2 regions of the Pantoea allii genome follow, and region 1 is predicted to be linked to the other one. Evidence: predicted binding sites of a transcription regulator. Region 1 holds the regulator's gene; the other holds the start of a gene.
What was found. The regulator CRP, encoded in region 1, controls carbon source genes, mostly activating them, when cyclic AMP is high. The targets are predictions, from matches to a motif close to ATGTGANNNNNNTCACAT.
Positions count from the first base shown of each region.

Region 2: a site for CRP is predicted at 1,796-1,813, ahead of QNH99_RS17685 (CdaR family transcriptional regulator). Genes of this name have one in related genera too.

Region 1 is NZ_CP125958.1:441,546-445,760, forward strand. It holds gene QNH99_RS02015 (YccS/YhfK family putative transporter) at 1-1,971, opposite strand, end outside; gene crp (cAMP-activated global transcriptional regulator CRP) at 2,030-2,662, opposite strand; gene QNH99_RS02025 (OsmC family protein) at 2,968-3,372, shown strand; gene QNH99_RS02030 (phosphoribulokinase) at 3,402-4,215, opposite strand, start outside.
Region 2 is NZ_CP125958.1:3,724,996-3,729,210, reverse strand. It holds gene dgt (dGTPase) at 1-147, shown strand, start outside; gene degP (serine endoprotease DegP) at 281-1,735, shown strand; gene QNH99_RS17685 (CdaR family transcriptional regulator) at 1,912-3,069, shown strand; gene QNH99_RS17680 (alginate lyase family protein) at 3,101-4,215, shown strand, end outside.

The sequences.
Region 1 (4,215 bases):
CCGGACGTGCTGCTCCAGCACCGTGACGGGCCCCTCGTTAATATCTTCAACGCCCTGCAGCAGATCCGTCTGCGAACTTTCCCCATCATATTCCAGTCGTTGCTGGCAACGTTGCAGTGCAATCTCGCACCATTGCAGATAGTGCTCGGCCAGCGTGGGTGGCAGCATGGTGTGTTCGCGCGCCAGAATTGTCATGGCATTGATGTGTTCAACAATAAACTGGCAGTGCGTGACCCATAAGCGCATATCCTGCAGGTAGCGTGAGTTAAATCCCGGCTCCTGCATCGCCTGATTCAGGGAATTAAACACCGCGTTATGGGCCTGGTTGACCTTAATCCGCTGGTAAGCCAGCTTATCTGGAGACTGCTCCGGGCCGAGTAACATCCGCAGTGCGTCCTGACAGGCCTCCAGTGCATCATGCGCATTCTGACGCAACAGCGCGCTCTGCCACTGCGGCCACAGCCATAACATGCCACCAAAGGCGATCAGGCAACCCATCAGCGTATCCAGCAGGCGGGGCAATAAAAACTGTGCCCCGTTAAGGGAGAGCAGTTGCAGCGTATAAACGGCCGTGACCGTAAATCCTACCATCGACCAGCCGTAAAACTGTCGGGTAAAGCGATAGCTGATAAAGGTAATGGCCAGCATGATGCTCAACACCAGCGGCTCTGGCACATCCAGGCGCAGCGAGGCTGCCGCAATGACCAACCCGGCAAAGGTGCCCAGGGCCCGGTGCTGGATACGAACCCGGGTTGCACTGTAGTTGCTCTGGCTGACAAACATGATTGTCATCAAAATCCAGTAGGGCTTTGGAATGGAGAAAAACACCGCCAGGGCGCTGCCCAGCATCAGCATGACGGCAAAACGACCGGCGGTGCGCAGCGCGGAAGAACGCAACGACAGATAGCTTCGCAGCGCGGGCAGCAGCGGCAAACGACGCTGGCGATCGGCCATCAGGTCACGTTGATAAAGCGGCTTTTGGGTACGAAGTACCCGGGCGATGCGGCTGAAATGATAGAGGCAGAAGTTACCCACCGGATTGTCCGGATGCTGGCGGGCGATTTTTTCCAGCGCACCCAGCTGTTTGTCCATATCAAAACGGCTGGAGAGTTGGTGATACAGAATATCGTCGGCCAGCTCGCGCAGTCGGGCTGAAATCGTCCTGGCATTCCAGCGGATAACGGCTTCCGCATGGCTTTGTTCCACCAGCTTCTGGACTTCTTCCGGCTGATGCAGGCTGACGGAGATATGTTCCTGTAAATCCAGCGCCACCTGAAATGCCCGGGTCAGACGTTTATGGCTGTGATCGCGGCTTGCGGACAACATATGCATCTGTTGGTAGCAGGTGTTAATCAGGTCGACCGCTTTTTGCTGACGCACCAGCAGGGGCGGCAGGGCTTTTTCAGGATCGGTAAGCTGCGTCAGCAAGCTGTACTTTGCGTCACAGTAATTTGCCAGCTCACGGTAGATTAAACTCAGGCTTTCGCGCATCGGCTGCTCTTTCCACAGCCAGAACCAAAACCAGTTGAATAATCCGTACCAGAGCGTACCGCCGATATAGAGCAGCGGAGGCACGTAAATGGGCATACGGCCAATCAGGCTGATGGTAAAAATCGCGGCAATCAGCGTACCGGGCAGCAGTCGGGCGTGCAGCGGGCTGATTTCACCTGTGACGCCAAGGAGTAACGGCATCGCAAACAGAATCAACGGCAGAGGGACGTCTTTGAGCAGTAGCCACTGCATCAGCAAACTGCCAAAGGCAAACAGGCTGCCGCCAATAATCAGGCGCTTAAAGAAACGTTTGTGCGGTGTATCCAGGCCAGCAATATTGCAGCAGGCGGGAACTAATGAGAACAGCAACCCTTTTTGCAGATCGCCAAACAGCCAGCCGAGCGCGACCGGAAGGCACAACACCAGAGTCTGGCGCAGCGCATAGTTAACTTCGGGGTGATAAATTATTCTTCGCCACATGGGCTCAACACAAGATATTCACGGCATAATGTTGCCATCACGCCGTGAATAATAAGGCTTAGCGGGTGCCGTAAACAACGATGGTTTTGCCGTGTGCGGAGATCAGATTCTGATCTTCCAGCATCTTCAAGATACGGCCCACGGTTTCACGTGAACAACCAACGATTTGGCCAATTTCCTGACGAGTAATTTTAATTTGCATGCCGTCAGGATGCGTCATGGCGTCAGGCTGTTTAGCCAGGTTAAGCAACGTCTGTGCAATGCGTCCGGTGACATCCAGGAACGCGAGATTTCCCACTTTTTCTGACGTCACCTGAAGACGGCGCGCCATCTGTGAAGAAAGACGCATCAGAATATCCGGGTTAACCTGGATGAGCTGACGGAATTTCTTGTAGGAAATTTCTGCTACTTCGCACGCCGTTTTCGCACGTACCCAGGCGCTGCGTTCCTGACCTTCTTCAAACAGGCCAAGCTCACCAATAAAATCGCCTTGATTCAGGTAAGAAAGAATCATCTCCTTGCCTTCTTCATCCTTAATCAGTACCGCGACGGAACCTTTCACGATGTAGTAAAGCGTTTCGGCTTTTTCACCTTGATGAATCAGCGTACTTTTGGATGGATACTTGTGAATATGGCAATGGGACAGGAACCATTCAAGTGTAGGGTCTGTTTGCGGTTTGCCGAGAACCATTCGCTATTATCCTCTATTGTAATCGTGCCCAAAATACAGGGCTCTGTTTCCCTGCCAGGCGATGAAAGCGTTAAGCGTGTTTCCATTCAGGAAATTATTCGGGCTGCATTCGGCGCAGAGCGCATAATTCTTCCCGGCTTCATCTTCGGATGACGAAAAAATATTTTCAGCACTGTTTGTAGCACAGCTTTCGCCGACTGTCTTGTGTTGTCTCGCTTCAGCAATGAGGCTGATTTCTCTGGATTGCTGTTTACCAGGCAAAAGCGTACTCTGGCGCAAAAACAGGGTATTCTGGGGGCGAAATTATGCAGGCAAGAGTCAAATGGGTTGAAGGGTTAACATTCCTCGGCGAATCATCATCCGGCCATCAGGTCTTAATGGATGGTAATTCCGGTGATAAAGCGCCCAGTCCTATGGAAATGGTGCTGATGGCGGCCGGTGGTTGCAGCGCAATCGATGTGGTTTCAATTTTGCAAAAAGGCCGCAACGATGTGGCTGATTGCGAAGTAAAACTCGAATCAGAGCGTCGGGAAGAAGCCCCTCGCATCTTTACCCGTATCAACCTGCATTTTATCGTGAGTGGAAAAGCACTTTCAGATAAAGCCGTGGCGCGTGCGGTCGACCTGTCGGCGGAAAAATATTGCTCGGTTGCCATTATGTTAGGCAAAGGGGTCGCGATCACCCACAGCTACGAGGTTATCGAGCTGTGATCTCTCAGAGGCCCGCGCGGCCTCTGATTTTATTCAATGCGTTTGCCTTCCATGAGCCGTTTCACCAACGGCGCCATAATCAACTCCATCGCCAGCCCCATTTTTCCGCCCGGTACCACCAGCGTATTGATATTGGAAATGAACGATCCCTGCAGCATGGCCAGCAGATAAGGGAAATCAATATCTTCCAGACACTGAAAGTGAATGACGACAAAACTCTCATCCAGCGAAGGAATGGTGCGGGCCGCAAACGGGTTGGAGGTATCCACGGTAGGGACGCGCTGAAAGTTGATATGGGTGCGTGAGAATTGTGGCGTTATGAAGTTGATGTAATCTTCCATTGAGCGCACAACCGAATCCATGACGGCCTCACGGGAATGGCCGCGTTCACCGGTATCGCGGACCAGCTTCTGAATCCACTCCAGGTTGACAATCGGCACCACGCCGACCAGTAAATCCACCTTTTCAGCGACGTTATGCTGAGCCGTCATCACCCCGCCGTGCAGTCCTTCATAAAAAAGCACGTCCGTATCCGGGGGCAGCGGCTGCCACGGCGTAAAGGTGCCCGGCACCTGATTCCAGGGCACGGCTTCGTCGTAGGTGTGCAGGTATTTCCGTGACTGGCCTTTGCCGTGCTCACCGTATTCAATAAAGGTTTGTTCCAGCAGGCCAAAGTCATTCGCTTCCGGGCCAAAATAGCTGATGTGGCGACCCAGATCGCGTGCTTTACGAATCGCCATATCCATTTCTGGCCGGGTAAAACGGTGAAAGCTGTCACCTTCCAGCTCGGCAGCGTGCAAATTGAGTTGCTGAAAAATTTTACGGAATGCCAGGCTGGTGGTG
Region 2 (4,215 bases), 1.3 Mb from region 1:
AAAATGCGCACGCTGGTTGTTGAACATAAATATGAGCGTTTATTATGGGAGCGGTATTATCGGTTTCGCTTAATTCAGGACTACATTAGTGGCATGACCGATCTCTATGCCTGGGATGAGTACCGTCGTTTGATGGCGGTGGAATAAGCCGAGAATTGTAAAGAGCGCGAATAAATTTTTACCTTTGCCTAAAACTTTTAGAGGAACTTCGCGCTAAAACATTTATCTCAACATTCGACCACAGCAATGGTCAGTATATCCATCATTGTGAGATACCAAAATGAAAAAAACCTCGTTAATGTTAAGCGCACTGGCGCTTAGTCTTGGCATGGCACTGACCCCTGTGAGTGCTTTCGCTGCAGAAACGTCATCTTCCGTTTCATCCTCCACGACCCAGCCGTTGCCAAGCCTTGCCCCGATGCTGGAGAAGGTGATGCCTTCGGTTGTAAGCATCAGCGTTGAGGGAAGCACCACGGTCAAAACGCCGCGGATGCCACAGCAGTTCCAGCAATTTTTTGGCGATAATTCGCCTTTCTGCCAGGACGGTTCGCCGTTCATGGGCTCGCCCCTGTGTCAGGGCGCGGGTGGCAGCGGCGGCGGTGCGTCTGCCGGTCCTGATACGCAGCAGCAAAAATTTAAAGCGTTGGGTTCAGGCGTCATCATTAACGCAGAAAAAGGCTATGTGGTGACCAATAACCATGTGGTCAATGATGCGACGAAAATCCAGGTCAAACTGAGCGACGGCCGAAGCTACGATGCTAAGGTGATCGGCAAGGACCCCAGCTCTGATATCGCACTGATTCAACTGGAAGGCGCGAAGAATCTGACCGCGATCAAAATGGCTGACTCCGACAATTTACGCGTTGGCGATTATACCGTGGCGATCGGTAACCCCTATGGCCTGGGCGAAACCGTGACATCGGGCATTGTCTCGGCGTTAGGACGTAGTGGTCTGAACGTTGAGAACTATGAAAACTTTATTCAGACCGATGCCGCGATTAACCGCGGTAACTCGGGTGGTGCCCTGGTCAATCTCAACGGAGAGCTGATCGGTATTAATACCGCTATTCTGGCTCCGGACGGGGGCAACATTGGTATCGGTTTTGCCATCCCAAGCAACATGGTGAAAAATCTGACCGCCCAGATGGTGGAATATGGTCAGGTGAAACGCGGCGAGCTGGGTATCATGGGGACCGAGCTTAATTCTGAACTGGCTAAAGCGATGAAAGTCGATGCGCAACGCGGCGCGTTCGTCAGCCAGGTGGTGCCAAATTCAGCCGCAGCAAAAGGCGGCATTAAAGCCGGAGACGTGATCGTTTCCATGAACGGCAAGCCATTGACCAGCTTTGCCTCACTGCGTGCTGAAGTGGGATCGTTACCGGTGGGCACTACGCTGAAGCTGGGCCTGCTGCGTGACGGTAAACCACTGGATGTCTCTGTGCAGTTGCAGCAAAGCACACAGGACAAAGTGCAGTCCGCGACGATTTACACGGGCATTGAAGGTGCGGATCTGAGCAACAACGCAGGCAAAGAGAAAGGGGTTCGGGTCGATAGCGTAAAAGCAGGCAGTGCTGCGGCACGAGTAGGCCTTAAAAAAGGCGACCTGATTCTTGGCGTCAACCAGCAGCCGGTAACCAACTTAGGGGAACTGCGTAAGATTCTGGATACCAAACCACCGGTACTGGCGCTGAACGTGCAACGCGGCGATACCTCGCTTTATCTGCTGATGCAGTAATCACAGTCTTGTGTTGAGCAGGCGGACTTCGGTCCGCCTTTTTTATGCCAAAAATCACAAATGTGATGCCTGCCGCATTTCTGTTAACGCCGCCGCGGCTATGGGCGAATGCATAATGTTCTGCGCGTGACGCACCGCTATCCTGTTCTCCCTCTTATATGACTCAGGAGTAAAGGATGGCTACCTGTCATCTCGACGCACGGCTGGCGCAGGAAATTGTCGCGCGCACCATGAAAATCATTGATGGTAATGTCAACGTCATGGACGCACGTGGACGAATCATTGGCAGCGGCGACAGGGAGCGCATTGGCGAGTTGCATGAGGGCGCGCTGTTGGTGTTGTCTCAGGGACGCATTGTGGATATTGATGATGCCGTGGCAAGGCATCTGCATGGCGTGCGGCCGGGCATTAATCTTCCGCTGCGCATTGACGGGGCGATCGTTGGCGTAATTGGTCTGACAGGCGAGCCGGGTGCACTCCGTCACTATGGTGAGCTGGTCTGTATGGCGGCAGAGATGATGCTGGAGCAGGCACGGCTGTTACATATGCTGGCTCAGGACAGCCGCCTGCGTGAAGAGCTGGTGCTTAACCTGATTCGCAGTGATGAGCTGACGCCGCAACTGACGGAATGGGCTCAGCGCCTGGGGATCGATCTTAATCAGCCCCGCGTTGTGGCGGTTATCGAAGTCGACAGCGGGCAGTTAGGCGTGGACAGCGCCATGTCTGAGTTACAACAGCTGCAAACGTTACTGACAACGCCTGTCAGGGATAACCTGATAGCCATTGTGTCGTTGACCGAAATGGTGGTACTGAAGCCCGCCTTAAACGCACACGGACGTTACGACCAGTACGATCACCGGCGGCGGGTTGAACAGCTCATGCAGCGTATGAACGAAAGCGGTCATCTGCGAATGCGTATTGCACTGGGCAACTTCTTCACCGGCCCGGGCAGCATTGCCCGTTCTTATCGCACCGCGCACACGACCATGGTGGTGGGAAAGCAGCGTATGCCAGACGTACGCAGCTACTTTTATCAGGACCTGATGCTCCCGGTCTTGCTGGACAGTTTGCGCGGTGGCTGGCAGGCAAACGAACTGGCGCGTCCGCTGGAAAAACTGAAAAGTATGGACAGCAACGGCTTACTGCGACGCACTTTGAGCGCCTGGTTCAGCAATAACGTGCAGCCCGGAGCCACGTCGCGGGCGCTGTTTATCCACCGTAATACTCTGGAGTACCGCCTCAATCGCATTGCTGAATTGACGGGACTGAACATTGGCCATTTTGACGACCGGTTACTGCTGTATATTGCATTACAGTTGGATGAGCAGGGCTGAGGCTGTTCACCGTAACCGGGAGGAACCCCAGATGCGTACACTGTTTTTAACACTTTGCCTGCTGATATTCACGTTCACCTGTCAGGCACGGCCTGACAACCTGGTTTTTCTGTCTGCTGACGCGTTAGTGAAAACCCGACAGGCACTCCAGAAGCATCAGGCAGATGCACTGACCGAACAGGCCTGGCGTCAGTTGCAACATCAGGCGGATAAGGCGCTCAGTCAGCCTGACCCCAGCGTCATGGACAAAGGCCTGATACCACCCAGCGGCTCGCGGCATGACTATCTCAGCCTGAGCGCCTACTGGTGGCCGGACGCCCGGCAGAAAACGGGTTTACCCTGGATACGTCGGGATGGTGAGGTGAATCCTGATACCAAAAACGACCAAACCGACGGCGTCCGCCTGGCGCGATTTAGCGCAGACGTGCAGGCACTGGCGTTGGCATGGTTCTTTTCAGGGGATATGCGCTACGCCAGCAAGGCACAATCCATGATCCGCCACTGGTTTATCGATCCTGCCCGTCGTATGAACCCAAACCTGAGCTACGCGCAGGGCATTCCGGGGCGAACCGCGGGTCGTCATGATGGCGTTCTGGACGGGCGCTATTTTGCAACCCGCATGGTTGATGCGCTGATATTGCTGCGTCAGTCGCCCGGTTGGCGGGGGAGCGACGAGGCGGCGTTGCATCGCTGGTTCAGCGACTATCTCAGCTGGTTGCAGACCAGCAAGCTGGCGCAACAGGAGCGGAATGCGCCCAATAACCACGGTAGTTGGTACAGTGTTCAGGTTGCCGGCATTGCCGCTTATCTGGACAACAGTGCGGTGATTGCAGACATGACTGCCCTGGCCAAAAGCAAGATTGACGGGCAAATAGAGCGTGAGGGAACTCAACCGCTTGAACTGGCCCGAACCCGTTCTTTTCATTACAGCTTCTTTAATTTACAGGCGCTAACCGCAATGGCGGCGTTGGCTTCCCAGCGGGGAGAGGGCGATCTCTGGCATTATAAAAATAAACAGGGCGGCTCACTGCTGACCGCGCTGGATTATATGGCGCCTTTCAGCGATCCGGCACGTCACTGGCCGTGGAAAACGCGCGAACGTAACAGCGAACGGTTAATTCCCTTGCTGCTGTTGGCGGATACCAC